3 regions of the Arthrobacter sp. FW306-05-C genome follow, and region 2 is predicted to be linked to each of the others. Evidence: predicted binding sites of a transcription regulator. Region 2 holds the regulator's gene; each other region holds the start of a gene.

Evidence for each region. The regulator Rex, encoded in region 2, represses fermentation and respiration genes when NADH is low (regulators of the CRP and FNR family bind a similar motif). The targets are predictions, from matches to a motif close to CTTGTGAANNNNTTCACAAG.
Region 1: araB (ribulokinase) is a predicted target of Rex. The motif match lies at 2,956-2,975, and genes of this name have one in related genera.
Region 3: LFT44_RS02830 (queuosine precursor transporter) is a predicted target of Rex. The motif match lies at 4,854-4,873, and genes of this name have one in related genera.

Annotation. Positions count from the first base shown of each region.
Region 1 covers NZ_CP084556.1:752,036-762,336, reverse strand. Annotated here, with positions in the region: gene araA (L-arabinose isomerase) at 1-288, opposite strand, end outside; gene LFT44_RS03590 (L-ribulose-5-phosphate 4-epimerase) at 317-1,045, opposite strand; gene araB (ribulokinase) at 1,042-2,814, opposite strand; gene chvE (multiple monosaccharide ABC transporter substrate-binding protein) at 3,081-4,211, shown strand; gene mmsA (multiple monosaccharide ABC transporter ATP-binding protein) at 4,320-5,849, shown strand; gene mmsB (multiple monosaccharide ABC transporter permease) at 5,854-7,131, shown strand; gene LFT44_RS03565 (MFS transporter) at 7,232-8,485, opposite strand; gene LFT44_RS03560 (elongation factor G-like protein EF-G2) at 8,525-10,301, opposite strand, start outside.
Region 2 covers NZ_CP084556.1:3,548,772-3,559,072, forward strand. Annotated here, with positions in the region: gene LFT44_RS16515 (TlpA family protein disulfide reductase) at 1-248, opposite strand, end outside; gene LFT44_RS16520 (histidine phosphatase family protein) at 302-982, opposite strand; gene LFT44_RS16525 (YceI family protein) at 1,186-1,734, shown strand; gene LFT44_RS16530 (Yip1 family protein) at 1,938-2,720, shown strand; gene LFT44_RS16535 (redox-sensing transcriptional repressor Rex) at 2,795-3,499, opposite strand; gene LFT44_RS16540 (glutaredoxin family protein) at 3,511-3,765, opposite strand; gene LFT44_RS16545 (HAD family hydrolase) at 3,844-4,662, shown strand; gene LFT44_RS16550 (30S ribosomal protein bS22) at 4,731-4,829, opposite strand; gene LFT44_RS16555 (helix-turn-helix domain-containing protein) at 4,981-5,193, opposite strand; gene LFT44_RS16560 (3-deoxy-7-phosphoheptulonate synthase) at 5,348-6,469, opposite strand; gene LFT44_RS16565 (glycoside-pentoside-hexuronide (GPH):cation symporter) at 6,704-8,029, opposite strand; gene LFT44_RS16570 (acetylxylan esterase) at 8,079-9,098, opposite strand; gene LFT44_RS16575 (rhamnulokinase) at 9,173-10,301, opposite strand, start outside.
Region 3 covers NZ_CP084556.1:572,256-582,556, reverse strand. Annotated here, with positions in the region: gene LFT44_RS02850 (SRPBCC family protein) at 1-565, shown strand, start outside; gene tgt (tRNA guanosine(34) transglycosylase Tgt) at 636-1,922, shown strand; gene LFT44_RS02840 (dienelactone hydrolase family protein) at 1,958-2,716, shown strand; gene LFT44_RS02835 (hypothetical protein) at 2,872-3,807, shown strand; gene LFT44_RS02830 (queuosine precursor transporter) at 3,929-4,690, opposite strand; gene LFT44_RS02825 (TetR/AcrR family transcriptional regulator) at 4,887-5,543, shown strand; gene LFT44_RS02820 (TIGR01777 family oxidoreductase) at 5,570-6,481, shown strand; gene LFT44_RS02815 (hydroxymethylpyrimidine/phosphomethylpyrimidine kinase) at 6,584-7,441, shown strand; gene LFT44_RS02810 (pyruvate dehydrogenase) at 7,552-9,300, opposite strand; gene LFT44_RS02805 (MFS transporter) at 9,488-10,301, opposite strand, start outside.

The DNA.
Region 1 (10,301 bases), 1.7 Mb from region 2:
CTGGATCCACATTTTGGCGGGGCTGAAGGTGTGCATCCAGGCAGTCACGCCGATCACGGAATCATCCGAGTTCGCCTCCAGCGCGGTGCGGCGGATGGCGTCCGAATCGGTGAGGACCGGCTTCCACACGATCCGCACCGGCACCGCGGAGGATGCGTTGAGCTGGTTGGCAATCTCCTGTGACTGGGCAGCTACCTGCTTGAGGACCTCCTCGCCGTAGAGGTGCTGGCTGCCGGTGAGGAACCAGACCTCGTAGCCGTCGAGGGAGGTGTTTGCTGCGGTGCTCATGGATTCTCCTGGAAAGTCGGTTCTTGGCCTACTGGCCGTACACGTTCTGGTAGCGGGCGTAGAGGGAGTCGATGTGGTCCTGCTTGATGGGCAGCGGTTCACCGAGTTGCCGGGAAATATGCACGGTCCGCGCAACTTCCTCGCACATGACGGCGGCCTTCACGGCGGACCGGGCATCCTTGCCGATGGTGAACGGGCCGTGGTTCTGCATCAGGACCGCGGGCGAGTTGCAGTTCTTCAGCGTCTCCACGATGCCCTGGCCGATCGAGTCATCGCCGATCAGCGCGAACGGTCCCACCGGAATCTCGCCGCCGAACTCGTCACCCATCATGGTCAGCACGCACGGGATGGCTTCTCCCCTGGCGGCCCAGGCGGTGGCGTAGGTGGAGTGGGTGTGCACCACCCCGCCCACCTCGGGCATGTGCCGGTACACATAGGCATGGGCGGCCGTGTCCGAGGACGGCGACAGCGGCGGGTTGCCCCAATCCACGGTCCCGCCACCACCGACGTTGGTGCCCCGAACCGGGGTGCCGTGCAGGTCGGTCACAATCATCTGCTCCGGGGTCAGCTCCTGGTAGGAGACGCCGGAGGGCTTGATGACCATGAGGTCTGTTCCCGGTACACGGGCCGAAACGTTGCCTGCGGTCCACACCACCAGTTCATACCTGGTGAGCTCGGCGTGCAGGGCGCAGACTTCCTCCCGGATCCGGGCGATGGTTTGCAGGATCGCCGGAGTTACCCCGGTACCGGCGGTCATGCGGACACCTCCACAGCGGTAGCCGACAGGTTGCCAGTCCCCGGCAGCCCAGTCCGGGCCGCCTTGCGCTGGATGGCCTTAAGCCGGTGCATGACGTCATTGCTGCCGCGGCCGAAGTAGTCGTGCAGCGTTCTGTACTCCTGAAACAGTTCGTCGTACGCGGCCACGTTTTCCGGTATCGGGGTGTAGACCTCCCCAGGTTCGGCGCCCATGGCGGCGGCAGCTTCGCGGATGTCCGCGTACTGTCCCGCCGCGACGGCGGCGTGGATGGCCGAGCCCAGCGCCGGGCCCTGCCCGGAGCCGATGGTGGACAGCTGCAGGCCGGTGGCGTCCGCGTAGATCTGCATCAGGAGTTTGTTTTTGAGCAGGCCGCCGGCCACGATGAATTCCTTGACCGGGACACCGGCATCGCGGAAGGCGTCCACGATGGTGCGGGTTCCGAAAGCCGTGGCTTCGAGCAGCGCGCGGTACGTGTCTTCCGGCCTGGTAGCCAGCGTCTGGCCCACCACGATCCCGGAGAGCTCATGATCCACCAGGACCGAACGGTTGCCCGAGTGCCAGTCGAGGGCGATCAGGCCATGCTCCCCGATGGCCTGCCGCGAGGCGAGTTCGGTGAGGTACTCGTGGATGCCCAGGCCCGCATCCTTGGCAGCCTGGTGGTATTCGGGCGGGACGCCGTACTTGGTGAACCAGCCAAAGATGTCCCCCACGCCGGACTGGCCGGCCTCATAGCCCCACAGGCCGGGCACGATGCCGCCGTCCACTGCCCCGCACATGCCGGGCACCTCCCGGAGTTCGGTGCCGTTCATGACATGGCAGGTGGAGGTGCCCATGATGGCCACCAGCTGGCCGGAGTCCACGGCCTTGGCAGCCGGGGCCGTGACATGTGCGTCAACGTTTCCCACGGCCACGGCGATGCCCTCCGGCAGTCCGGTCCAGGCAGCAGCCTCCGCGGTGAGCGTGCCGGCAGCGTCCCCCAGCCGCCCGATGGTGTGCTCCAGCTTGGAGCTGACAAAGTCCTTGAAGTCCGGGTTCAGGGCCGCCAGGAAGTCCTCGGACGGATACCGGCCATCCTGGTAGATGCCCTTGTAGCCGGCGGTGCAGGCGTTGCGGACGTAGCGCCCGCAGAGCTGCCAGACGATCCAGTCGGCCGCCTCTACCCAGTGGTCCATGGCGGCGTATGCTTCCGGGTCCTCTTCCAGCAGTTGCAGGCCCTTGGCGAACTCCCATTCGGAGGAGATCAGTCCCCCGTAGCGTGGAAGCCAGTCCTCGCCCCGGTCGGCAGCGAGCCGGTTGATCCGGTCAGCCTGCCCCTGCGCTGCGTGGTGGCGCCAGAGCTTCACATAGGCGTGCGGCCGGTTGGCGAAGCCGGGCAGTTCGTTCAGGGGGGTGCCGTCAGCCTTGACCGGCACCATGGTGCAGGCGGTGAAGTCTGTGGCGATGCCGACGACGGCGGCAGGGTCGATCCCCGCGTCCGCCACTGCGGCGGGGACGGCCTTGCGCAGGACTTCCCGGTAGTCGTTGGGCACCTGGAGTGCCCATTCGCCGGGAAGCCTTGCGGGACGTCCGCCGGATTCGGCGCCCGCTGTGTCTTCGGGCAGGGAATCGGTGACCACCGCGTGCGGGTACTCGTGGACGGCGCTGCCGAGTTCCCTGCCGTCGCGGACCCGCACCACCACGGCACGGCCCGAAAGGGTCCCGTAGTCCACCCCGATGACGTAGTGGTCTTGGCGGGAGTCGGAGCTGGAAGTGAACAACGTTTCTGGCATGGGTGGCCTCCGTCCGGGAGGCGGGAGGCCTCATTACCGGGTTTGTAGGGGTCGGGGTCGAGCTAGGTGCTGCAGCAAGTGTGAACGCTAACAAGAAGGAAGTCAATGGAACCGAAAAAGTTGCGAAATTTCGATGGCTTGCTCTTGTTAGCGTTCACAAAGCGGTCTATATTGAACCGACACATCAACAATGTGGCCAGGACCAGGAAGCGTCGGTGCTGCCTGTCCAACAACACTTCGCGGCAATGCTGCCGCGGAAGGAGAAAATGGTGAGAATCAAAAAACTCATGGGCGCGGTGGCCCTTGTCCTCGCCCTGACGGTGGGCGCCACCGGCTGTGGCTCCCGGGGCGGAGCCGCCACCGAATCCGGCAGTGCCGCCAAGCCCGGCGATTCACTGGTCGGGATCTCGATGCCCACCCAGACCTCCGAACGGTGGATTGCCGATGGCGCCAACGTGGAGAAGTCGCTGAAGGACCTCGGCTACAAGACAGACCTTCAGTTCGCCAATGACGACATCCCCACGCAGGTGTCTCAGATCGAAAACATGCTGACCAAGGGCGCCAAGGCCCTGATCATCGCCGCGATTGACGGCACCACCCTGACCGACGTCCTGGCCAAGGCCAAGGACCAGAACGTCAAGGTCATCGCGTACGACCGCCTGATCAACGGCACCCCGAACGTGGACTACTACACCACGTTCGACAACTACACCGTGGGCGTGCAGCAGGCCACCTCACTGCTGACGGGCCTGGGCCTCCTGGACGCCAGCGGCAAGAAGGTTGACGGCAAGGGGCCGTTCAACATCGAGCTTTTCGCCGGCAGCCCCGACGACAACAACGCCAACTTCTTCTGGAGCGGCGCCATGGACACCCTGAAGCCGTACATGGACGCCGGCACCCTGAAGGTCCCCAGCGGCCAGACCAAGTTTGAGCAGGCCGCGATCCTTCGCTGGCAGGCACCGGTGGCGCAGAAGCGCATGGAGGACATCATCACCTCCGCCTACAGCTCGGGCACCAAGCTGAACGGCGTCCTCTCCCCGTACGACGGCCTGTCCATCGGCATCCTCTCTGCCCTCACCAGCACCGGCGGCTACGCCAAGGGCAGCCTGCCCGTGGTCACCGGCCAGGACGCCGAAAAGGGTTCCGTCAAGTCCATCATCGCCGGCGAGCAGTACTCCACCATCTTCAAGGACACCCGCCAGCTCGGCGCGCAGGCCGTCAAGATGGTCGACTCCGTCCTCAAGGGCCAGGAGCCGGAAACCAACGACACCAAGACCTACAACAACAAGGTCAAGGTTGTCCCGGCGTTCCTGCTGAAGTCCGTGATCATCACCAAGGACAACTACAAGAAGGAACTGATCGACTCGGGTTACTACACCGACGCCGACGTCAAGTAGTCAGCGTCAGGGGGCTGTGGCCTGGGTATCCGTCCCGGGCCACAGCCCCACCCGCAGCCTCCTGCAGCAGCAGGAAGGCAAGCTCCGAACAGTCAGTGGGAATTGACGATGAACACACCCATTCTTCAAATGCGAGGAATCACCAAGACGTTCCCCGGCGTGAAAGCGCTGCAGGACGTCACCCTCGATGTGAACCGTGGCGAGGTCCACGCCATCTGCGGGGAAAACGGAGCCGGAAAGTCAACGCTCATGAAAGTGTTGTCCGGCGTCTATCCACACAACACCTTTGAGGGGGAAATCCTCTTCGAAAACGAGCCCTGCCACTTTTCCAGCATCTCGGACAGCGAAAAGCGCGGAATCGTCATCATCCACCAGGAACTGGCCCTCAGCCCGTACCTGTCCATTGCCGAGAACATCTACCTTGGCAATGAACAAGCCACCAACGGGTGGGTGGACTGGCGCAAGACCAACCTGGAGGCAGCAAAGCTGCTGGCCCGCGTCGGCCTCGACGAAAACCCTGTCACCCCCGTGCAGCACATCAGCGTGGGCAAGCAGCAACTCGTGGAAATCGCCAAGGCGCTGTCCAAGGAAGTGAAGCTGCTCATCCTGGACGAGCCCACTGCCGCCCTTAACGACGAGGATTCCGGCCACCTGCTGGACCTGATCCTCCACCTGAAGGGCCAGGGCGTCACCAGCATCATCATCAGCCACAAGCTCAATGAGATCCGCAAGGTGGCTGACGCCGTCACCATCATCCGGGACGGCAAGACCATTGAGACGCTTCGGCTGGACGAAGGTCAGATCACGCAGGAACGGATCATCCGCGGCATGGTGGGCCGGGACCTGGAGAGCCTGTACCCGGACCGCGAGCCGCACATCGGCGATGAGGTCCTGCGGATCGAGGACTGGTCCGTGCGCCATCCCCAGGACCACACGCGCATGGTGGTCAACAACGCCAACCTGTACGTCCGGAAGGGCGAAGTGGTAGGACTGGCCGGGCTCATGGGCGCTGGGCGCACGGAGCTTGCCATGAGCGTCTTCGGGCGCACGTACGGAACCGCCACGTCAGGCAAGGTCTACAAGTACGGCGAGGAAATCAACACGGCCACGGTGTCCGACGCCATCAGGAACGGCATCGCCTATGCCACGGAAGACCGCAAGCACTACGGCCTGAACCTCATCGAGGACATCAAGCGGAACATCTCCCTGGCGGCCCTGCGCAAGCTCGCCAAACGCGGCTTCGTGGACAAGAACCAGGAAACCGTGGTGGCCAACGGCTACCGGAAGAGCATGAACATCAAGGCTCCGTCGGTGGCGGCCATTACCGGAAAGCTCTCCGGTGGCAACCAGCAGAAGGTGGTGCTGAGCAAGTGGATGTTCTCCGATCCGGACGTGCTCATCCTCGATGAACCCACGCGGGGAATCGACGTTGGCGCCAAATACGAGATCTACACGATTATCGGGAAACTCGCGGCCGAAGGAAAAGCTGTCATCGTCATCTCCTCGGAACTGCCTGAACTGCTGGGCATCTGCGACCGCATCTACACGCTGGCCGCCGGCCACATCACAGGTGAAGTTCCCATTGCCGAGGCCACCCAGGAAACCCTGATGCACTACATGACCAAAGAGAAGGAATAGCGAAATGTCCGCCCTCAGAGAATCGCTCGGATTCCTCACAAGCCAACTGCGCCAGGTGGGCATCTTCGTTGCCCTGATCCTGATTGTCCTGCTGTTTCAGGGACTGACCGGCGGGATCCTGCTGGAACCACAAAACGTCACCAACCTGGTGGTCCAGAACAGCTACATCCTGATCCTGGCCATCGGCATGGTCATGGTGATCATCGCCGGGCACATCGACCTTTCCGTCGGCTCGGTGGCCGGGTTCATCGGCGCCGTGGCCGGCGTCATGATCGTGCACTGGGGCTGGCCGTGGTGGGCCGCCATCCCCGCCTGCCTGCTGGTCGGCGCCCTGGTGGGCGCTTGGCAGGGCTACTGGATCGCCTACGTGGGGATTCCTGCCTTCATCGTCACACTGGCGGGCATGCTGATCTTCCGCGGCCTGACCCTCATCACCCTGAAGAACCAGCAGATCACCCCCTTCCCGGCCGAACTGCGGGCCCTCGGCGGCGGCTTCCTTCCCGACCTCACCGGCGGCACCTCCGTACTGGAGTGGCTCACCGTCATCCTGGGCGTCGGGGCCACGGCCGCGCTGCTGATCCAAGCGCTCAAGGAACGCCGGATCCGCCGGAAGTTCGACCTCGAAAGCGAGCCCCTGGTGTGGTTCGTCATCAAGACCGCCTTCACGGCGCTGCTCATGCTCATCATCACGTTCCTGCTGGCGTCCTACCGCGGCACCCCGATTGTCCTGGTGGTCCTGGCCGCCCTGGTGATCGCGTACACGGCCCTCATGAACAACAGTGTCTTCGGCCGGCACACATACGCCATCGGCGGCAACCTGCATGCGGCTGAACTGTCCGGCATCAAAACCAAGGCCGTAACGTTCCGGCTCTTCGTAAACATGGGCGTGCTGGCCGCGTTGGCGGGCCTCGTCTTCACCGCCCGGCTCAACTCGGCGCAGCCGGCCGGTGGAACCGGCTTCGAACTGGATTCCATCGCCGCGGCCTTCATCGGCGGCGCCGCGGTCACCGGCGGTATCGGAACCGTCGCCGGAGCCATGATCGGCGGACTCATCATGGGCGTGCTCAACAACGGCATGTCCATCCTGGGCCTTGGCACCGACTACCAGCAGCTGATCAAGGGCCTGGTGCTCCTTGTCGCCGTGGGCTTCGACATCTTCAACAAGAACCGCAGCGGTGGCGGCGGCGAAATTGGGAAACGGTTCAAGCTGAAGACCTCCCCTCCGCCCGCACAGGAGAAGCCGGCTCCGGCCAGCGAAGCAGTGGAAGCGGGCGTCAAGTAGGACGGATCTCCACCTGCGCTCGTGGTGGCCCCCGTTGCCCGGAGCCAGTCCCGGCAACGGGGGCCTTCCCTGTTCCCGGCTCCAGCGCTTTCCGCCCCTATCAGGGTGCTGCGGCCAGGCCCGCGGCGAAGTCGGCCGGCGCGCGCCGGCGCCGGCTCAGCAGCATGAAGGGTGCCGCCAGCAACTGCACCGCGCCGCCCAATGCCAGCGATGCAGGGTAGCCATAGAGGTCGGCGGCCCGGCCGAGCACGGGTTGCACCACCACTCCCCCGCTGGAGCCCATAAGCGAGGCGAAGCTAAGGACCGTGGCCCGCTGCTTCGAGGCGATCATGTCGTTGAGGTAGGCCTGGCGCACCGGGGTGCCCGCGGAGGCCACCACGGCCCACAGGGCCAGGAGCACCAGCGCCAGCCAAAAGACCTTCGTGGCCAGGAGCACCACCAGGACCACCGAACTGGCGACCGTGGAAGCGATCAGCACGGTGGTGCGGCGGCGGACCAGTTTCCGGACCAGGGGCGCCAGCCAGCCGCCCACGATGTCTGCTCCCGCCACGATGGCCGCTGCCAGGCCTGCGATGGCATAAGCCTTGGGATCGCCAAAAAGCTGCAACAGGTAGGGCTGGAGGGCATAGAAGACGTAGAACCCAACGCCTTCGGTGAACGGGGCAGCGAGCATCATGAACCGCACCGGCGGATTCCTCAGCCCGCCGTCCACGGACGCCTTCAGGACTGCGCGGGTGGCCTGCAGGGGGTGGGCCGAGCGCTCTGGTGTGAAGCCGACGTCGTGCATCAGCAGGAAAGCCACCACGAACATTGCCACCAGGACGACGACGCGCAGCAGGAACGGCACGCCCAGGTTGGTGGCCTGGGCAATGACCCCGCCAGCTACTGACCCTGCCAGCATGGCGATGCCGGAAACGATCTGGCCGCGGCCCAGGACGGTTTCCAGGCCGCCGTCGTAGCCGGAAAAGTGCAGCGCGTCCACCAGCCAGGCTTCCACTGCCCCGGAGAAGAACGTGAACCCAAGGCCAAGGAGGGACGACACGGCGGCCCACCACCAGAACGGCGCGGACAACTGCCACAGCAGGTAGTAGAGGTAGGTGGACCCGGCCAGGGTCACCGTGCCCAGCAGGAAGGAGGTGCGGCGCCCCCAGCTGTCCGCCACCACCCCTGTGGGCACCTCAAACAGGACCATCCCGGCCGTGAAGAATGCATTCGCGGCGAACGCCTCCAGGTTGCTCAGCCCGGCATCGAGCAGGAACAACGTATTGATTCCCCAAATGAACGACGCCGCAAGGGTGTTCCCCAACGTCAGCGTCAGGTAGACGGTCTGGATCTTACGAGCTGCAGCATTCACTGGGCGGCGCCCCGCATCATTCTTCCTGTCCGGACCGGATCAGGATGGGCTGAAGTTCGGCGGTACCGGCTCGTGCCGCAGGTACTGCCGGCGGAACCGACCGGTGCCGGCGGTCAGGGCCCGCAGTTCCACGGCATACCGCAGGAGTTCCTGGTCCGGAACCTCCGCGCTGATCTCCGTGAGCCCCTCCCCCGACGAGGTGGTGCCGGTAAGGCGCCCCCGACGGCCGAACAGATCGCTCATCACGGAGCCGACGTGTTCGTCGGCAACCGTGATGGACACGGAGGACACGGGTTCCAGCAGCTGGACCTTACCCGCGGCCGCCGCCTCCCGGAGCGCAAGGGCCCCCGCCGCCTGGAACGCCGCATCGGATGAATCCACGCTGTGGGCCTTGCCGCCCGTGAGGGTCACGCGCACGTCCACCACAGGAAATCCCGCAGAGACCCCCTTCTCCATTTGCGCCCGCACCCCCTTCTCAATGGATGGGATGAACGTTCCCGGGATGACTCCACCCACCGTCTTGTCCACGAACTCGAACCCGCCGCCGCGATCCAGCGGCTCCACCTCGATGTCGCACACGGCGTACTGGCCGTGGCCGCCGGACTGTTTGACATGCCGGCCATGGCCGGCGGCGGCGGCTGCGAAGGTCTCCCGCAGCGGCGTCACCACGGCCACGGTATGCAGCTTCACGCCCTGTTCGCGCAGCCGGTCAAGGACCACTTCGGCGTGCGCCTCGCCCATGCACCACAGCACCAGCTGGTGCGTTTCGGTGTTCCGGTCCACACGGAGGGTTGGGTCTCCCGCCGCGATCCTGCCCAGGCTGCGGGCCAGGGCGTCCTCGTCGCTGCGGGAGTCGGCCTCCACCGCGACCGGCAGCAGCGGCTCCGGCATCTCCCAGGTGGCCAGCAGGAGCGGGTTTTCCCGACTGGAGATGGTGTCCCCGGTTTCGGCGCTGCCGAGTTTCGCCAACGCGCACATGTCCCCCGCCACGCAGTAGGGAACGGGCCGCAGGGTGGCTCCCAGCGGGGAGTAGATATGGGTGACGCGTTCATCGGTGTCGTGGTCCTGGTGGCCACGGTCAGCCAGACCGTGGCCACCTACATGGACGGGCGAGTCCTCGCGCAGCGTCCCTGAGAAGACCCGCACCAGGCAGATACGGCCCAGGAAGGGGTCGTTGGAGGTGCGCACCACTTCGGCGGCGAGCGGACCGGAAGGATCGCAGGCCAGGCGTCCGGCCGCTTGGCCGGACAGGTCGGCGGCGTCCGGCAGGCTGCGTTCCACCGGAGGCGGGAAGGCGCGGACCAGCAGGTCCAGCAGTTCCGCGGTGCCAAGGCCGGTGACGGCAGACGTGGGCAGCACGGGAAAGAACGAGCCGCGGGCCACGGCGGTTTCCAGGTCGGCGGCCAGCACCGCGGTGTCCATGTCCTCGCCTTCCAGGTAGCGGTCCATCAGCGACTCATCTTCGCTTTCGGCAATGATGCCCTCGATGAGCGTGCCCCTGGCAGCCCCGGCCTCCGCGCGTTCATCGGCCGCTGCCGGACGGGCTTCAGGTGCTGCCTCTTCGGCGGAGTAGTCCGTCACCTGCTGCGACAGCAGGCCCAACAGGCCGGTAATCCCGCCTCCTGACCGCACCGGGACGTACAGCGGGAGGACGCCCTCGCCGAACGCCCTCTGGCAGGCGGCAAGGGCGGCGTCGTAATTTGCGCGCGGATGGTCCACCCGGGTGATGACGACGGCGCGTGGCAGCCCCATGTGCGCGCACTCGCCCCACAGGGCGGTGGTGGTTGCGTCGATTCCGTCGACGGCGGAGACCACG
Region 2 (10,301 bases):
GGGGCGCACGCTGCGAACCAGAAGTTCAGGACGCTCACCTTGCCCTGGAAGTCGGCCGGTGTGACGGCGGTGCCGTTGAAGAGGGCACCCTGGATCTGCACGGCTTCCTTGCGGTCCGCGGCGGCGAACTCGGTCACGGAGCCGTCACCGGCAACGTAGTTCTTGTTGTCCCCCGCCTTGGCCTGCTTGGCCAGGGCATCCTCCTGGGCACAGCCGGACAGGCCAAGGGTCAGCGCGGTCAGCGCCATGCCGCCGGCAGCGAGCAGGCTGCGGCGCGAGGGAAGGTTGCTGTTGCTCACTACTAGGCTCCAGGGGTGCTGGCGGCACCGGGAAGAAGGGATGCTGCGGGTTCGCTGTACTCAACCCGCAACAGCGAGCCGGCGTCGTCGAAGACCAGGGACGTAACGGAGGTCAGGGTGCACTCGCGCTTGCGGGGATCGTGCCACAAAGGCCGCCCTTCCGCGCTCAGCCGGGTGGCCCAGATGGGCAGCTGGTGGCTGACCAGGATGGCCTCAGGGCCTTCTGCGCCAAAATCGCCGGCCGCAAGTTCAATCGCCTTCCGGCGCGCGTCCTGCGCAGCCGCTGCCACCCGGGCCGCCTGCTGCTTGTACGGCTCACCCCAGGACGGGCGCAGCGGGTTGACCAGGTGCGGCCAGTGCCGTGGCCGGCGCAGTTCACCCTTGGTGACCTTCATGCCCTCGAAGTAGTTCTCCGCTTCGATGATCCGCTCGTCTGTGTGGATCTGCAGCTGCAGGGCTTCCGACGTCGGCCGTGCAGTTTCCTGCGCACGCTCGAGCGGAGAGGCGGCGAGGTAGGTGATGCGGGCCCCGTGCTCGGCGCGCTGCCGGAAGTGCTCCGCAAGCATCCGGGCCATCTCCTGCCCCAACTCGGAAAGGTGGAAATCCGGGAGCCGCCCATAGAGAACGCCGTCGGGATTATGGACCTCGCCGTGGCGGAGCAGATGGACAGTGGCTTGGGGCATGTTTACCAGTTTCTCAAAGATGGCGCGCGATCCGAAATCTTCTACGTTCAGTAGAACTGAAGTTTTTGAAGAAATGTTCCGAAGCCGGGAACAAAACATGCAAATGCATGTTTATACTGGATGCAGCAAGTTAGTTGAGACTTCAACTTATGAAGCTTCAACAGCAGGATCACCACAGACACAGCTATACAAGGAGCAACATCATGGCACTTCCCGCAGACGTCACCACCGGCACCTGGACCCTGGACAACTCCCACAGCGAGATTGGCTTCACCGTCCGCCACGCCGGCATCAGCAAGGTCCGCGGCCAGTTCACCGAAGCCGCCGCCACCCTGGACCTGGCCGAGGACGTGGTCGATTCCAAGATCAACGCCACCATCAAGACCGCCAGCTTTGACTCCGGCGACGCCAACCGCGACGGCCACGTCAAGGGCGGGGATTTCTTCGACGTGGAGAAGTTCCCCGAGATCTCCTTCGTCTCCAACGGCCTCGTGGCCAAGGGCAACAGCTACGAACTCACCGGCGACCTGACCATCAAGGGTGTTACCCGTCCCGTCACCTTGGAAACCGAGTTCAACGGCGTGGCCGTGGACCCGTTCGGCAACACCCGCGCCGGCGTCTCCGCCGAGACCACCATCAGCCGCAAGGACTTCGGCCTGACCTGGAACGCCGTCCTGGAAACCGGCGGCGTGCTGGTCAGCGACAAGGTTGCCATCAACCTGGAACTCGCCTTCATCGCTCCCGCAGCCTAATTCCCCTTCACGGCACCCCGGCCCGCCTGCACGGCATGGCCGGGGTGCCGTGTTTAACCTGCAAACGCGGTGCATCAACACCTCCCGAATGATCCACAACGCCGCCCGCCGGGGGTACGGTGGACTTAAGCCATGCTGGGGGGAAGGCTGAGGACCGATTCCCGGCAGCCTAACTGGATCCCGACCCTGCAGAAGGAACGCCCATGAGTACTCCTCCCGTCCCGCCTCCCGGGTCCGAAGACCCGCGAACCAGCCCCGGACAATCCGGCAACGACCAGTCCGGAGCCCAGCCGCGCTACGGCCAGAACGCTCCGCAGTACGGCCAAAACGCTCCGCAGTACGGCTCGCAGCCGCCGGCAGCACCGCAGTACGGCCAAAATGCACCCCAGTACGGCCAGAATGCACCGCAGTATGGGTCGCAGGCTCCCGGCTACGGCCAGTCCCAGTTCGGCCAGTCGCCGTATGGAAAGTCCCCTTACGGCCAGTACCCCTCGGAGCAGCCGCAGCCCGCCGGAAGCAACGGCATCCCCCAGCTGGTGAACATCTCCTTCTGGCTGCTGATTGCGTCGGCCGCCATTTTCGTCATCGGCATGCTCCTGGGCCTCACCCAGCTGGACGACCCCCAGTTCCGGCAGCTCTTTGAACAGCAGATGCAGTCGAGCGGAACAGACATCAGCTACGACAGCATCAAGAGCGTCATCGCCGGCACGCTGGTGGTCTTTGCCATCATCGGCGCCGCGCTCTACCTGCTGGTGGCCTTCTTCATCCGCAAAGGCAAGAACTGGGCCCGCATCCTGGGAACAGTCTTTGCAGCGCTGTCCATTTTCGGCCTGTTCGGGGTCCCCTCCCTCGGAACGCTTGGAACCGTCCTGGGCATCGTAGCCATCGTGCTGCTTTACCTGCCTGCAGCTGCCCCGTACTTCCGGAAGCAGCAGCCCTTCGCCAACCCATACTCGGGTGGGTTCGGCAACCCTTACGGGCGGTAACCCAGCACGTCTGCTGGCAAACAGGCGGCCCGGGACGCAGCAATGCGTCCCGGGCCGCCTGCGTTAAGCCAGCGCTAGGCTGTCTGTCCGGGTGTCTGGGCCCGCTGCGCGTGGTAGGCCAGGATCTGGAGTTCGGTGGCCATGTCCACCTTGCGGAGGTTGACGCCGTCGGGAACCTGCAGCATCACCGGGGCGAAGCTCAGGACGCTGTGGACGCCCGCCGCCACCACCCGGTCGCAGACGTCCTGGGCCACGGCGGCCGGCAGCGCCAGCACCACCATGTTGGCCCCGGTGCGGTGCAGGACTGTTTCGAGGTCCGCGACGTCGCTGACCCGCAGCCATCCCACCTCGCTGCCCACCACCATCTGGTCGGCGTCGAAAATGGCCACGACGTCGAACCCGCGGGACTCGAAGCCGCCGTACCGCGCCAGCGCCTTGCCGAGGTTGCCGGCACCGACGATAGCCACTTTCCAGTCGTGCGTCAGTCCAAGCGCTGCCGCGATATGACGGCTGAGGTACTGCACCTCGTAGCCAACACCCCTGGTTCCGTACGATCCCACATAGGACAGGTCCTTGCGCAGGGTTGAGGAACTGACCCCTGAGGCTTCAGCCAGCGATTCGGAGGAGACGCGCTCCACGCCCTCAGCCAGCAGGGTGTTCAGGGCGCGGAGGTAGAGGGTCAGCCGGGCTACGGCTGCGGGCGGTATCTGCTTGGGCGGCGTGCCCGTCGCAGCTGGAAGGTCGGGAAGCGGCTGCGGCGTGGAATCCAGGGAGGTCACCGGCACTCCCCCTACTGGGCCATGGCGCGCTGCAGCACGCGTTCCAGCCGGGTTTCGTCGATTTTCCAGAAGTCGCGCTGTACGCCGTCCACCAGCACCACCGGGATTTCCTCGGCGTAGCGCTCCCGCAGCTCGGGCTGGTTGTCCACCAACTCTTCGCTCCAGGTAAGGCCCAATGAGGCAGTGACCCGGCTGACGGCGTCGCGCGCGTCTTCGCAAAGGTGGCAGTCAGCTTTGGTGACCAGGACGACGCGGGGTGTAGCCATGGCTTAACGGTATCGCCGTTCGCGTACTGCCGGTGACGCCGACGGCGGCAGGCCAGCGGATTGACTAGACTCAACACCATGCCCGAGGAGAAATACGTCGCCGTAGTCACGCGCCCGGTTGCCGAGCCGCAGCCGGGCGAAGCGGCGTTTTTCGACGTGGACAACACCTTGATGCGCGGAGCCAGCCTCTTCCATGTGGCACGCAAGATGCACCAGCGCGGAGCCTTTACCCTGGCCCAGGCCGCCGGCTTCGCATGGAAGCAGTTCAAGTTCGTGGCCCGCGGGGAGAACATCGATGACGTCCATGCCGTGCGGGATTCGGCCCTGACGCTGGCCGCCGGGATCACCGTTGACGACATCAAGGCCCTGGGTGAAGAAGTCTACGACGAGATGATCGCCTCGCGGATCTGGCCGGGCGCCAAGGCACTGGCGGAGCAGCACCTCAGGGTGGGCCGCCGCGTCTGGCTGGTAACGGCCACGCCCATTGAGGTGGCCACCGTGATCTCCACCCGCCTGGGACTGACCGGAGCCCTGGGGACGGTGGGCGAAGTGTCGGACGGCATGTACACCGGCCGCCTGGTGGGAGACATCCTGCACGGCTCGGCGAAGGCCGTAGCCGTCCAGGCCATCGCCGACGAGGAGGGCCTGGAGCTCAAGCGCTGCTGGGCCTACAGCGACTCCTACAACGACGTCCCGCTGCTGTCGCTGGTGGGGCACCCCGTGGCCATCAACCCGGACGCCAAGCTGCGCCGCCACGCGCGGGACCGGAACTGGCCGGTCTACGACTTCCGCGCCGGCCGCCGCGCTGCCACGTTCGGCCTCAAGGCAGCCACTTTTGGCGGTGCGATTTACGGCCTCTGGAAGGGCTTCGCCCGGATGCGCGGCCCGCGGGCGTAGCCCGGTAACAAACAAAATGCCCGCCGCCTCGGAAGGCGACGGGCATTTGCACGCTGTTGGAAGTATTTCTACTTCTTGTTGCGGCGCTGGTGACGGGTCTTGCGAAGCAACTTGCGGTGCTTCTTCTTGGCCATACGCTTGCGACGCTTCTTAATAACTGAACCCACGAAAGTTCCTTACAAACTAGATGCAGTACCTGTCTGATGGAGAAGGTCCGCGGACATAGCTACGAACTGAACAACTGACAGATTCTTACAATGACGTAAAACGTTCCTTAACAGGGTACCGCCTATTGGGAGCGGCTCAGGACAGGCTGCCTCAGGCCGTCTCGGTGTGACCGTCCACGACAGCACCCTTAAGGTACTGTTCAACGGCGTTTTCGGGGACCCGGTAGGAGCGGCCGAAGCGCACTGCCGGCATTTCGCCCGAGTGCACCAGCCGGTAGACAGTCATTTTGGAGACGCGCATGACCTCGGCCACTTCAGCCACGGTCAGGAACTTCGCGTTGGAGAAGTTCTGTTCTGCCGACATTTCCCTATTTTCCTTTGCTGACGGATGGACAACAGTGACCCCAGGTACGTGCCAATGCGGTGTTCCGATGCTGAGCCATCCACCAACCACCTAAGTAGATACTCTAGATGTTCCTGTGGCAGATGTGAAAGTGGCGGGCCCCCTATTTCATCCCCTAATTCGACCCCCGGCGCTTCCGTGCCGATGCCGCCAGCTGCTCCAGGACAGACGCGGAGACATCCCAGTCCATACAGGCATCCGTGACGCTTTGGCCGTAGACCAGTTCAGCGCGCCCTGCTGCATGGTCCGCGACGTCCAGGTTCTGCGCCCCGCCCACCAGGAAGCTTTCCAGCATGACGCCGGCCACCGCGCGCGCTGCGGTCCCGCCGTCTTCCAACTGGGCGCCGATCTCCAATGCCACCTCGGCCTGCCGGTGGTGGCTCTTGCCGCTGTTGGCGTGGCTGGCGTCGACGATAAGGCGGGGATTCAGTCCCTTGCCCCCCAGTTCGTTGGAGGCGCGTTCGACGTCGGCCGCTGAGTAGTTGGGCCCCTTGCGGCCGCCGCGGAGGATGACGTGGGTGTCGGGGTTTCCGGCCGTTGCCACCAGCGCGGCCCGGCCCTCGCCGTCGATCCCCAGGAACGCCTGGGCCGCCGCCGCTGCCCCGCAGGCGTCGATGGCCACCTGCAGGCCGCCGTCGGTCCCGTTCTTGAAGCCGATGGGCATGGACAATCCGGAGGCAAGCTGCCGGTGGATCTGGCTTTCGGTGGTGCGGGCACCGATGGCACCCCACGAGATGAGGTCGGCCATGTACTGCGGGCTGATCGGTTCCAGGAATTCGGTGGCGGTGGGAAGGCCCAGCGCAGTGACCTGCTGCAGGAACTGCCGGGCCGTGCGGAGGCCGGTAACCATGTCGTGGCTGCCATCCAGCCGTGGATCGTTAATCAGGCCCTTCCAACCCACGGTGGTGCGCGGCTTTTCGAAGTAGGTCCGCATGACGATCAGCAGGTCTTCCTTGTGCTTTTCGGCCTGGCTGACCAGCCGGCGGGCGTACTCCAGCCCCGCCTTGGGGTCATGGATAGAACAGGGGCCAACAATGACCAGCAGGCGGTCGTCCACGCCGTCCATGATGGCGCGCACCTCGTCCCGTCCGCGTTCGACGACGGCAGCGGCCCGGGCGTCCAGCGGCAGTTCGGCGAGGAGTTCGGAGGGGGTGGGCAGCGGGGTGAATTCGCTGACGCGCAGGTTCGAGGTGGACTTGGTCTCGGTGGCGGGGGCTGCTGCTGTTGCGGTGCTCATGTTCGGGGTCCTGTTCCAGATGGGAAGCGGGCCCGGATTTCAGAACCCGCCGGAGAAACGGCGAAGGGCAGAGAATGATCTCTGCCCTGTTGGCTCTGAAGGAATGCTGGATGCGTGTCAGTTAGACGCGGGCCCCTCCAGAGCCAACGAAAAATACGCATACCAACGGTTAGTCATGGAAGAGACCATAAACCCGGGTGCACGCAGCCGCAAAATCAGTGCGTCACATTCCCTTCATCGCGATTCCTGAAGGCCCGCCACCAGTTCGGCGTGCTTTTGGTCAGTGAGGCGGTACCAGGACATGATGACGACGGCGGCCAGCACCAGGGCGGCGGGCAACAGTCCGGCAGCGGCGCGGATGGCGGTAAGGGCCGGGGCCGCCTGCTCCTGGACTGACGAGGAGTAGCCGCCCCACGCGAGCGCGAAGGCCACCAATCCTCCGCCGAAACCCATGCCCAGCTTCCGGGTGGCAGCCAGGAGGGCGTAGTTGATGCCCTGGACCCTGACGCCGGTCTTCCATTCGCCGTATTCCACGGTGTCCGCGATTAGTGCCCACGTGAGGATGCTGATCGTTGCGGCTGAAAGCTGGGCCAGGACCATCCCGGCCACCGCCGCCCAGGGTGCTTCCACCGGCACCAGGAAAACCACCAGTCCGCCTGCGCCGCCGAGCAGGCAGCCGACGGTGAACACCGCCTTCTTGCCCCATTTGGCCACCGGACGGGGCATCAGCACGGCGAGTGCCAGGGTGATGACCACCTGTGTTAGGGCCATCAGGGGAAAGAGGTCCAGGCGGGACAGGACATCGCGCAGGTAGTAGAACTGGGCGGCCACGGTGGCGGAGTTGCCCGTCACCAGCAGCACGGAGGCAAGGCACAGGACCACCAGCGGCGAATTGACCCTGAGTGCTTCGATGGTCTGGCGCCAGGTGATTTTGGGGACGCTGCCGGCCACTCGTTCCCGGCAGGCGATCCCGGTGAACACATAGAGCCCGGAACCCAGAACCGCGAAGACCAGGGTCATCACGGTGAAGATCTGCTGGACGTCCCCTCCCACGCCCAGGAGCGGTGCCACGAAGAACCCCAGCGTCGCCCCCACGGAGAGACCGCCGATGGTCCGCGCCCCGGCAAGCCTGGCCCGGTCGCGGGGGTCCTGGGTCATGGCCCCCACCAGGCAGCCGTACGGGACGTTCACCAGGCTGTAGGCAAGGCAGACCAGGAAATAGGTGCAGTAGGCGTAGAGGAGTTTCAGTGATGGCTCGACGTCGGGCACGTGGAACACGGCTACGCCCAGCACCAGTGGTATGAACCCGAAGATCAGGAAAGGGCGGAACTTTCCCCACCGGGGGCTGTGGAAGCGGTCAACGATCCTGCCCGCGGCGATGTCCGTGAAGGCATTGAACACCCGCGCGACTACCAGCAGGGTGCCGGCAGCCGCCGCGCCGATCCCGGCCACATCCGTGTAGTAGACCAGCAGGAACATGTTGGCGGTGCTGATGATCATGCTGTTGGCCGCATCGCCGGCGCCATAGCCTACGATTGCGGCCCTGCTCAAAGGCTTCATTGCTCCCTGTCCCCCGAACGAGAAAACGCTTTCTCATTCGAACAGGAATCTACCCCAAAATCTTGCGCAGAAACACCAGCTGCCGGATCCAGTGATGTTCCTGGCCGCCTTCGTGGTTGTTGAACCGGTACACGTCGATGTCCTTTACAGCTCCGGTGGCGGATGCGCCGGACGTCCCGGAGCCGTAGGCATTGAAGCTGGCGAAGACGGTGGACGGCGGGCAGATATCGTCCATCTGGGCAGCCGAGTACAGCGCCGGCGCCGTGGCGTACCGGGCCAGGTTGACGCCGTCGAAGTAGTTGAGGACGGCGAGGGTGTCGTCGTAGCGCTCCCGGTGCCGGGCCAGGAACTGGGCGATCTCCGGGTACGGTCCCCGTGGGGTGATGTCGATGGCGCGCGGGAAGTCCTGCAGGAACGGAACGTCGGGCAGCGCGGCGATGACGCCGTCGAGCCTTCCGGCGGTGAGCCCCGCCGTGGCCACCACCAGCCCGCCGCCCTGGCTGACTCCCGCCAGCACTACTTTTGTGGCGTCGACGGCAGGGTGGGCCTGGGCCGCTTCCACCGCGCGGAAGGCGTCAACGTAGACGCGGCGGTAGTAGTAGTCCTCGCGGCTGGCGATGCCCCTGGTCATCAGGCCCGCGTGTGCCACGTCCCCGGCTGACGGATGGGGGTCCGCGGTGTGCCCCAGCGTGCCGCCGTACCCCTGGCCCCGGGTGTCCATAATGAAATGCGCGTATCCGGCCTGTGCCCAGCGCGTGTCCTGGTTGACCAGGCCACGGCCGCCGGAATAACCGATGTAGTTCACCACCACCGGAAGCCGGGCACCTGCCTCCCTGAATGCAGGCAGGTGCAGCCATCCTTTGACCGGCGCGCCGCCAAAGCCGGAGAAGGTGACGTCGAAAGTGTCGATCACCGTGAGGTAGTTCTCGACCGGCTCGAAGGTTGTGTTGAGCGGAAAGGCACGGGCTTCGTCGAGGGTGCCATCCCAGAACGCGCCCAGGTCTTCCGGCGGCGTGACATCGGAGGTGTAGCTGCGCAGCTGTGCCAGGGGAAGGTCGAAGAGGGGCATCGTTGTCCAGTTCTGTTTCTGTTGTTCGGCGGCTCGCGGTGGGTTCTTCTATTTCTACTGCACGGATCCCCTTTCTACTGCAGAGATCCCTGGCTCACGCTGACGAGTGGCTCGTAGCGGTGCAGGCTGGTTCCGGCGGCAACAATTCCACGCAGGAGGGCCAGCCCTCCCGTGGCTGCCCCGGCAGCGCGTGCCTGGACGAGTACGTTGCCAAGGGCGGTGGCTTCGACGGGTCCCGCGATGACCGGTCGGCGGGTTGCGTTGGCGGTGAGTTGGCAGAGCAAGGCGTTCTGGGAACCACCTCCAACGATGTGCACCACGTCCACCTGCCGGCCGGCCAGGCGCTCCGCCGCCGTGATGGTCCTGGCATAGCCTGCCGCGAGGCTGTCCATGATGCAGCGCGTGATGGCCGCGGGGTCGTTCGCCAGGTCCGCACCGGTCCGCCGCACCGCGGCGCGGATGCGGTCCGGCATGTCGTCCGGGGCGATGAAGTCCGCGTCGTCGGCGTTGATCTGCGGCCCGCCCGCGGGAAGTGCCGCGGCGGCAGCCAGCAGGGCGGCAAGGTCCGGCTGGAACCCTTCCCCGGCCCACGTGCGCTGGCATTCGCTCAGCAGCCACAGCCCGCCCACGTTGCGCAGGTAGCGGACGGTGCCGTCGACACCGCGTTCGTTGGTGAAGTTGGCTTCCCGGCTGGCCTCCGTGAGGACCGGATGCTTCAGTTCCAGGCCCACCAGGGACCAGGTGCCGGAAGAGATGTAAGCGAAGCCGTCCCTGCTGTTGTCCGCTGTCGCGGGGACCGCAACGACGGCGGACGCAGTGTCATGGGAGCCCACCGCCACCACTGTGGTTTCCACCGGAAGGCCCACGGCCGCGGCGATGTCCGGCTTGAGGTTTCCGAACGCCTCGCCCGGCTGGATCAGCGGCGGGAACAGGTCCTTCGGCAGGCCCAGTGCGGTGAAGAACTCGGTGGCCCACTCCCCCGCCACGGCGTCGAACAGTCCAGTGGTGGAGGCGTTGGTGGCCTCGGTCCGGCGCACGCCGGTGAGCAGGAACGCGATCAGGTCCGGGATGAGCAGGGCCTGCAGCCCGTCCAGGTTCCGTTCGCTGGCCAGCTGGTAAATGGTGTTGAACTGCAGGAACTGCAGCCCCGTGGTCTGGTACAGGCGCGCCGGGTCCAGGGTGGCGTGGACAGTCTGGACGGCA
Region 3 (10,301 bases), 1.5 Mb from region 2:
CCACACCAGCCTTACCGTGCACGGCGGGGACACGTTTGAGCTCCACCCGGAGGCCGGTGGAACCCGGGTCAGTGTCACCCGCTCCGCCGTGGACCATGACTCCGAGTGGGCTGCCTGGGACGAGGACATCACGCAGGGCTGGCTGACGTTCCTGCAGCAGCTCCGCTTCGCCCTGGAACGGCACCCGCACGGCAAGCGGCATACCCTGTTCCTGCACTTGACCGAGGGAAACGGCTCAGCCATCGAGAAGCTGGGGCTCGCCGACCTCCCGGCGGCGGGTGAGCCGTACCAGGTGACGCTGGGCACGGGCGAGGAGATCAGCGGCAAGGTCTGGTACCGCACCAGCCACCAGGTGGGCCTCACGGTGCACAGCTACGCGGAGCACGGCGAGGGGCTACTGGTGGTCGCCGACCACCCGGCCATCAAGGACGTCCGCGCGGAGGGGGAGGGCTCGCTGATTGTCGTTTCCACCTACGACCTTGGGGCAGGGGCTTTCGACGCCATCCGGCAGTCCTGGGATTCCTGGCGGGCTTCGAACTACCCGGCATCGGAACCGGCCAGCTGAGCTAACCGGTCCCGGGGTTTACTGGGGCCGGGTTTACTGGCGCCGTGCGCTTTGCTGGCACACTGGTACGGTGCCAGCCAACCCTGCCTTCGCCCTGCCGGATACCCGTTCACAGTTTTCCTTCACGGTGGGCACGCGCCTGGCGGAGTCCTGCCCACCCTCCCAGGCGCAGGAGGCCGAAAACGGCGGGGAGTTCCTGGGCCGCACCGGCACCATCACCACCCCGCACGGTGAGATCCAGACGCCGGCGTTCATCGCCGTCGGGACCAAGGCAACGGTGAAGTCCGTCCTCCCGGAATCCATGGCGGACCTTGGCGCGCAGGCACTGCTGGCCAACGCCTACCACCTCTACCTGCAGCCGGGACCTGACATCCTTGACGAAGCCGGCGGCCTCGGCGCATTCATGAACTGGCCCGGCCCCACATTCACGGACTCCGGCGGATTCCAGGTGATGAGCCTGGGCTCCGGGTTCAAGAAGGTCATCGACATGAAGTCCGTGGACGCCTCCGGCCCGGATGACGCCGTAGCCCCCGGCAAGGAACGCCTGGCACACATCGACGATGACGGGGTCTGGTTCAAGTCCCACCTGAACGGGGACCGGCACCGGTTCTCCCCCGAGATTTCCATGCAGGTCCAGCACCAGATCGGCGCGGACATCATGTTCGCGTTCGACGAGCTCACCACGCTGCAGAACTCTCGGCGGTATCAGGAGGAGTCGCTGGAGCGGACCCGGCTCTGGGCGGAGCGGTGCCTTGAGGAGCACTTCCGCCTGACGGAGGAACGGGCCGGCAAGCCGTACCAGGCGTTGTTCGGCGTGATCCAGGGCGCCCAGTACGAGGACCTGCGCCGAAAGGCGTGCCGTGATCTGGGCGCCATGCCGTTCGACGGGTTCGGGATCGGCGGGGCGCTGGAGAAGGAAAACCTCGGCACCATCGTGCGCTGGTGCAATGAGGAACTGCCGGAGGACAAGCCGCGGCACCTGCTGGGCATCTCCGAGCCGGACGACATCTTCACCGCCATCGAAAACGGCGCCGACACCTTCGACTGCGTCTCCCCCACCCGCGTGGCCCGCAACTCCGCCTTCTACACCCCGGAGGGCCGGTTCAACCTCTCCGGAGCCAAGTACAAACGCGATTTCGGCCCGCTCCAGGAGGGCTGTGACTGCTACGCCTGCGCCAACTACTCCCGCGCCTACATCCACCACCTGTTCAAGGCCAAGGAAATGGTGTCCGCCACCCTCATCTCCATCCACAACGAGCGGTTCGTGGTGAAAATGGTGGACGATGCCCGGCTGGCCATCGAGTCCGGCACGTTCTTCGACTTCAAGGCCGAGACCCTGGGCCGGTACTACTCCTGAGAGCCGCTTCCGGGTGCCTCCGGTAGGGTGGCCCCATGCCTATCGAATCCATCGAAATCCCTGCCGCTGACGGTGCCGCCGAGGCCTTGGTAGCCCGCCCGACCAACGGAACCGGCCCTTTCCCGGGCGTCATCTTCTACATGGATGCCTTCGGCCTGCGTCCCCGAATCCAGGAGATGGCCCAGCGCATCGCCGACTGGGGCTACGTGGTGCTGGCACCCAACGTTTTCTACCGGGAAGGAACGGCTGGGGAGCTGGCCCCCGCCGGGAACATGACCAGCCAGGAAGGCCGGGAGGCAGCCGGCAAGGCCGCCTTCCCCAGGGTGGGCCGGCTGACCTCGGACAAGGCGCTGCCGGACATCGACGCCTGGGTTTCCGCGCTCCGGGAGCTCGACGGCGTTGCACCCGGCCCCATCGGAACCACCGGCTACTGCATGGGGGCCCGGCTCGCCGTCCGCACTGCCACCTCCCACCCCAACCAGGTGGCAGCGTGCGGCGGCTTCCACGCGGGCGGCCTCGTCACCGACGAGCCGGACAGCCCGCACCTGGGGCTCAAGGACGCAAGGGCCCGGTTCGTCTTCGGCCATGCGGACCACGACCGGAGCATGGCCCCGGAGGCCGTCGCGCAGCTGGGTGAAACGCTCAAGAAAGCGGGTCTGGAGGCGTCCAATGAAATCTACGAGGGCGCCCCGCACGGCTACACCATGGCGGACACCTCGGCCTTCCACCCGGAAGCCACCGAGCGGCACTTCACGGAACTGCGGGCGCTGCTGGACGGTGCGCTGAAGGGCTAGGCCGGCGCCCGCCGTCGAACTCGCCGGAAAGCTGCCGGATCGCCGGAACGTTGCGGCGAGTTCGACGGGTTCCGGCGAGCCCGCGCCGCAGGACGTTTTACACATAACGACGGCGGCGCCTTCCGGCGGTGCCGCAGCGGCAGGATCCTGTGGGGATGACACCACAGCCAGTCCGCCTCCTTGCACTTCCGAGCACCGGCAACCTGTGGCGAACGGGGCAACTGCACGAGGAGGGCCTCAACGGACGGGCCATCAAGACCCTGGTGCTCAACCGGAAGCTTGTCCGCCTTCGCCACGGCTGCTACATCCGCGCCGAGCTCTGGGATAAGCAGTCGCGGCCTGTTCGCAGCAGGCAGTTGATTCACGCCCATGCCCATGGGACGCTGACCACCTCACGGGGCGGCTATGTGTACAGCCACACATCGGCGGCCCGGCTGCACGGTTTGTATCTATGGGATGTCGATAACCTGATCCACCTTCTACTGCCAGGAAACCCCTCAAGCGAGCGGCTCGGTAAGGATGTCTGCGGCCATACCCGGCCCTGGACCGAGGCGGAGGTGGTGATTCGCGGCGGCCTCCGGGTGACCTCGCTTGAGCGGACGGCAGTGGATTGCGCCATGATGCTGACCTACCGCCAGGCGCTCGTGCTGATGGACCACGCCCTCCGGCTCGGTGCAGACAAAGCGCTGATGGAAAGCATGGCTGACGGCCTGCAGGGACGCCGCGGGATCCGTACCCTCCGGCTCGCACTCACCCAAGCAGAACCACGGTCGGAGTCAGCCGGTGAGACGCTCACCCGCGAACTCCTGACACGGCTGAAGCTTCCGCTGCCGGAGCCCCAAGTCCCCGTAGCCACGGGGGCAGGCCAGTACCGCCTGGATTTCGCCTGGAAGGAAAAGAAGGTGGCCCTCGAATTCGACGGGAAAACCAAGTACTTCGATTACAAGCCGACGCCCGAGGTGCTGTTCCAGGAACGGCAGCGGGAGAATGCACTCACCGAGAACGGCTGGACCTTCCTGCGCGTGAAATGGGCCGACCTCTTCCGCGAACAGGAGTTCAAAGCCCGTGTCCTAGCCGCACTCCAACGGTAGCCCGGCCGCCCCAGGGCCAAAATCGCCGGAACGGGACCAGGTCGCCGGTTCCTTCCGGCGATCCCGCACCGTTCCGGCGTCCCGGAACCAGACAGCCGGAACGCACGACGCCGGGCGGCAGCTACGCGGCGTTCGTCACCGCTGCCGCGGGCGGGGTTGCGAGGCCGTAACTGGGTTCGCGCCTCTTGACCCAGTTGATGGCCAGCGAGGTAACGGGGACGAAAAGGAACTCAACCAAAGTCTTGTACACGAACCCCACAAGCACGTAGTTCACGAAGCTGCCGAAGTCAGTGATGCCGATGACGGACGCGGCGATGCTGCAGAAGATCAGCGTGTCCACGAATTCCCCAGCGCCGGAGGAGCCCATGAGCCTGGCCCACAGGGACTTCTCACCGGTGCGTGCCTTCATGCGCACCAGGATCCAGGAGTTAATCGTCTGCCCGGCCAGGAAGGCGAGCAGCGAGGCGAGGACGATCTGCGGCACAGGGCCCAGGGCGCCTTCCAAGGCGGACTGCTTCGCGGCTCCGTACTCGTCGTCGAAGCCGGGCAGCGCAATGACCACCCAGTAGCAGAGCGAGGCGAAGACGGACATCGCAAAGGTCGTGAGAATGGCCTTGCGGGCCACCTTGAAGCCATAGACCTCACTGATGACGTCGCCCAGGATGTATGCGAGGGGGAAGAGGAAAAAGCCACCGTCGGTGACGATGGGGCCGAAGGCGACGCCCTTGGATGCTCCTATGTTGGAGAGGATCAACACCACGGCCATGGTCGCCAGCATGATCCCAAAGTAGGGCGAACCGATGGCGGCGAAGCTGGCACCTTGGTGGGCCGGCCGCGGGAGGGCGGCATCGGGCATGGCACTGTGGCCGGAAGAAGAAGACATGACGGTGTCCGTTCGGGAGTGGTTGGCCGGCGACCAGCTGTGGACCGCCGGTTGTATTAGCACTCGGGCAATTCTCGCATCGCCTTGAACGGGATCGCTCCTTGGCGCAGGCAGACCAATTCCCGTGGACGTTTGAACATGTTCAACTACTTGTGGCACACTGTTTTTGAACACGTTCAGGAATTTGGAGGCGCCGGTGGCAGCCAAGGGCGAACACACCAGGCAGCGGGTGGCGGACACCGCACTGCGCATGTTCCGCGAGATCGGCTTCGAGAAGACCACCATGCGGGCCATCGCTGCAGAGGCGGGCGTTTCCGTTGGCAATGCCTACTACTACTTCTCGTCCAAGGATGATCTGGTCCACGAGTTGTACCTCCAAGTGCAGGCCGAACACGCCGCGCGGGCAGCCGAATTGCTGGACGCCGCCGCCGGGTTCGCGGACCGCCTGAAAACCACTCTGCACGCGGGCCTGGACGTCATGGCGCCCTACCATGCTTTCGGCGCGGACTTCGTGGCCACCGCCATCCGGCCCACATCGCCGGTGAACCCCTTCTCGGCGGACTCAACGCCCGCGCGGGAGGCAGCGCTGGATATCTTCAGGCGCACGGTGGACGGGTCCAGCCCCGCCGTACCGAAGAAGCTGCGGGCCGAGCTGCCTGAACTGCTGTGGCTTTGCTACATGGGGATCACCCTCTTTTGGGTCTACGACTCCTCGGAAGGCCAGCGGCGGACCCGGAAGCTGGTGGACGGCGCAGCGCCGCTCATTGCCCGCGGCCTCTCACTGGCCCGCATTCCGGGTGTCAGCAAGGTGCTTGACGACGTCCTCGACTTGAGCGGCAGCATCCGCGACTAGGACAGAAGCGAACATTGGGGGAAGAGATGAACAGTGCAAAGACAGTCGTAGTGGCCGGCGCCTCCGGCTTCATTGGCACCTATCTTTGCAGGCGTTTCCGCGAGAACGGCTGGACGGTGCGGACCATAGGACGCAACGGAGCAGGTGGTTCCACAGCCGCATGGGATGACGACGCCGGCATGGCCCGGGTGCTCAACGGCGCCGACTTGGTGGTGAACCTCGCCGGACGCTCTGTCTCGTGCCGCTACAACCAGCGGAACAAGAAAATCATTCTGGACTCGCGGGTGGCCACCACCCGGGCACTGGGGCGGGCCATCGCGCAATGCCAGGTCCCGCCGCCCACCTGGCTGAATGCCAGCACCGGCACCATCTACCGGGATGCACGCGACCGTCCCCAGTCCGAGGCCGGCGGCGACCTTGGTTCCGGCTTCTCCGTGGACGTCGCAAGGGCCTGGGAAGCGGCCCTCACCGCAGCGGACACTCCGGGAACCCGGAAGATCCCGCTGAGGATCGCCATCGTGCTGGGCCGGGGCGGCGGTGCACTGAGGCCATTCGCCAACCTCGCGCGACTGGGCCTGGGCGGGCATATGGGCGACGGCCGGCAGAAGTTCAGCTGGGTCCACGTGGAGGACCTGTACCGCAGCATCCTCTTCCTGCACGCACGGACCGACATCACCGGGCCCGTCAATATAGCCTCACCGGACGTCGTCACTAACCAGGAAATGATGCGCCTGGTGCGCCGGGCCTATGGCGCGCGTTTCGGGCTGCCCACCCCTGCCTGGCTCCTCCGGGCGGGCGCCGTCCTGATTTACACGGAGACCGAACTGGTCCTGAAAAGCCGCTGGGTCCAGCCGCAGAAACTTCTTGACGCCGGATTTGCCTACAGCCAGCCGGAGCTGGGCAGGGCGCTCCTGCAGATCGCCAAGGGGACAGCCTGACGGTCAAATAATGAACCGCTTGGACCGCTGAACACTCGCTCATCACAGCCGCTCTACGCCCCTACATGGATAGCGTCCGACGCCGGGTGGCAGGATGGGGGCATGACTTCCGTATCCCCTGACGCAACGCTGTCCGCGGACGCCCCCGCCGTCGTCCTCACCATCGCAGGCTCCGAGGCCACCGGCGGCGCCGGCGCCCAGGCTGACCTGAAGACCTTCCAGGAGCTGGGTGTCTTCGGCATCGCCAACCTCACCTGCATCGTGTCCTTCGACCCGAAGGACAGCTGGAACCACCGCTTCGTGCCGGTGGACCAGCAGGTGATTGCCGACCAGCTGGAGGCGACGACGGCGGCCTACGGTCCGGCGTCGGGCGCCCCTTCGGCTTTGGACACGGTGAAGATCGGCATGCTGGGCAGCCCGGCCACCATCAGCACGGTGGCCAATGCGCTGCAGGAGAACAGCTTTGCCAATGTTGTCCTGGACCCGGTGCTGATCTGCAAGGGCCAGGAGCCCGGTCACGCGCTGGACACGGACCAGGCCCTGAAAGCGCAGATCCTGCCGCTTGCCACCTTCGTCACGCCCAACCACTTCGAGGCGGAATCGCTCTCCGGCCTGGAGATCACCGACGTTGAATCCCTCAAGGCCGCTGCCGTCCGCATCCACGAGCTCAGCGGAGCGGCCGTGCTGGCCAAGGGCGGGGTGCGGCTGGAAGGCCCGGACGCCGTGGACGTGTTCTACGACGGCGAAACCCTCGAAGTCCTCAGCGCGCCGAAGGTGGGCGAGGTGGCCGTGTCCGGCGCCGGTTGCTCGCTGGCCGCCGCCGTCACGGCCGAGCTTGCCAAGGGCGCCAGCCCGCTGGAGGCAGCCCGGACCGCCAAGGAGTTCGTGACCGCCGGCATCCGCAACCGGGTTGCCTCCGGCGCCCCCTTCGATGCCCTGTGGCAGGGCGGCGCCCGCTAGCTCCACAAAACGCGCCATCAGCTTTCGCACGAAAACCTGGAACGCCCCTGCAATCAGTGCAGGGGCGTTCCGGCTCTAAGGGCGCTGCGTGATGGCGTGTGGAAAGGAGGTTAACGCCGGGGAATGTTCCGGAGGTTGCTGCGGGCCATGCTGACGGCCTCGCCGGCGCCGCGGTTGAGGACCACCTTGGACATGGCGGTGGCGAACCCGATCACCTGCGATCCGGAGATCTTCGGCGGAATGGACAGCGCGTTGGGGTCGGTGATGAGCTCCACCAGCGACGGGCCGGGGTGCGCAAACGCCTCCCGGTAGGCCGCCTCGATCTGGCCTGGATCGGTAACCCGGACGGAGTGGAAACCCAGCGCCTGTGCCACGGCCGCATAGTTGGCGTCCGGCACATCCACGCCAAAGTCGGGCAGCCCGTCCACCAGCATCTCCAGTTTCACCATGCCCAGGGTGGAGTTGTTGAACACCACCACATTGACCGGCAGCTTGTAGGCGGCGGCGGTGATGAGTTCGCCCAGCAGCATGGACAGGCCTCCGTCGCCGGACACCGAAATGACCTGGCGCCCCGGGTACGCCAGCTGCGCGCCGATGGCGTGCGGGAGGGCGTTAGCCATGGAGCCGTGCAGGAAGGAACCTATCAGCCGTCGGGTGCCCAGCGGGTTGATGTAGCGTGCAGTCCAGACGTTGCACATGCCGGTGTCCGCGGTGAAGATGGCATCCTCGGCGGCCACCTGGTCCAGCAACGACGCCGCGTACTCGGGATGGATGGGCTGCTTCTTCTCCACCTTGCGCGTGTAGGCGCCCACGGCCTTGTTCATCAGCCGGTCATGCTTCTTGAGCATCTGGTCAAGGAACCGGCGGCTCTTCTTGGCCTTCACCAGCGGGATCAGCGCGCGAAGCGTGGGGAGCACGTCGCCGTGCACGGCAATATCGACGTCGGTCCGCCGGCCCAGCCGCTGCGCCGCCCGGTCCACCTGTGCGGTGCGGGTGTCCGGCAGGAACTGGTCGTACGGGAAGTCCGTGCCCAGGAGGATCAGCAGGTCTGCGTCCTCGATGCCCTCTGCCGCCGCCCCGTAGCCAAGGAGGCCCGTCATGCCGATGTCGAACGGATTGTCGTACTGGACAAAATCCTTGCCGCGCAGCGAGTGCCCCACCGGTGCTTTGGCCAGCTCGGCGAGCGCCATCAGCTCACTGTGCGCGCCCTCCACGCCCGCCCCGGCAAAGATGGCCACCTTGCCGGCGTCGTTGATGGCGTCCGCGAGCGCCTGCACGCTGGCGGGGTCCGGGACCAGGGTTGCCGGCCGGAAGGTGGCCGGCGCGGGAGTCGGGCCTACTGCTTCCAGGCCCGCGATGTCACCGGGAAGGGTCACGACGGCGACTCCGCCCAGACCCAGCGCGTGCTGGATGGCGCTGTGCATCACCCGCGGCGCCTGCTCGGCAGTGCTGACCAGTTCGGAGTAGACCGAGCACTCGTTAAAAAGCCGGTCCGGGTGGGTCTCCTGGAAGAAGCTGCTGCCGATCTGCTTGCTGGGGATGTGCGAGGCGATGGCCAGCACGGGGGCACCGGAACGGTTGGCGTCGTAGAGGCCATTGATCAGGTGCAGGTTTCCGGGGCCGCAGGAACCCGCACACACGGCCAGCCTGCCGGTGAGCTGTGCTTCGGCGGCAGCGGCGAGGGCGGCGGCCTCCTCATGCCGGACGTGGATCCAGTCGATGCCGCCCTTCGCGGAGCCTCCCGTCTGGCGGACGGCGTCCACGATCGGGTTGAGGCTGTCACCCACGATCCCGTAAATCCGCTGCACACCGGCAGCCTGGAGTTGTTCGATGAGTTGGGTGGCAAGTTCCTTGGCCATAGGTGCAGACTCCCGCGATTGTGGTGGTGTTCTGACATGGCCCAATATAGTCCGCCCACCTCAGCGGGCACTTCGGAACAGGTATTCAGCAGCAGCAAGCCGAAACAAAAGGAGGCGTACGACGGCGGCCGGGCAGCCGCCGTCGTACGCCTCCTTGGGAGACGGGCACCCTTGGGTGCCTTCCGGACTAAACGCCGAGGGCGTCCTTGTCCTTGCCGCCTTGGGGTGCCTGTTCCCAGGCGTGGCCCTGCTCGTCGTCCAGGTGCGTTGTCTTCTTGTTCTTCAGCGCGAAGATGTAAACCACCAGCGAGATGGCGATGGCCACCGTGACGTAGGTGAAGAACAGGTCCTCCCGCTCCGCCTTCTGGAAGGCCGCGCCGATCAGCGGCACGGTGCCGCCGAACAGCGAGTTGGCGATCGCGTAGCCCAGGCCCACGCCCAGGGCGCGGATGGAGGCCGGGAAGAGCTCCGCCTTCACCAGGGCGTTGATGGAGGTGTAGCCGCCCACGATCACCAGGCCGCCCATCATGAGCAGGAACGCGGTGAACGGATCCTTGGTGCCGGCCAGGGTGGACAGCAGCGGCCAGGTGAACAGCACGCCGGTGATGCCGAACCAAAGCAGCAGGGGTTTGCGGCCCACCTTGTCTGAGATGATGCCGTAGACGGGCTGGAGCAGCATGAAGATGAACAGGGCCCAGAAGTTGATCACGGAGGTGTCGGTCTTGGCGATGCCGGACGTATCGTTCATGAACTTCAGGATGAAGTTGGTGTAGGTGTAGAACGCCACGGTGCCGCCCAGGGTGATGCCGATGCAGACCAGCAGCGGCTTCCAGTAGCCGGTGAAAAGCAGCTTCATGGTGCCCGGCTGCGCCTGGCCCGGCTTCGCGGGGGCCTTGGCGGCGTTGATCTGTTCGGCGGAAACCGTCTCTTCCATGGAGCGGCGCAGCCACAGCACGACGAGGGCCGCGACGCCGCCGATGGCGAACGGAATGCGCCAGCCC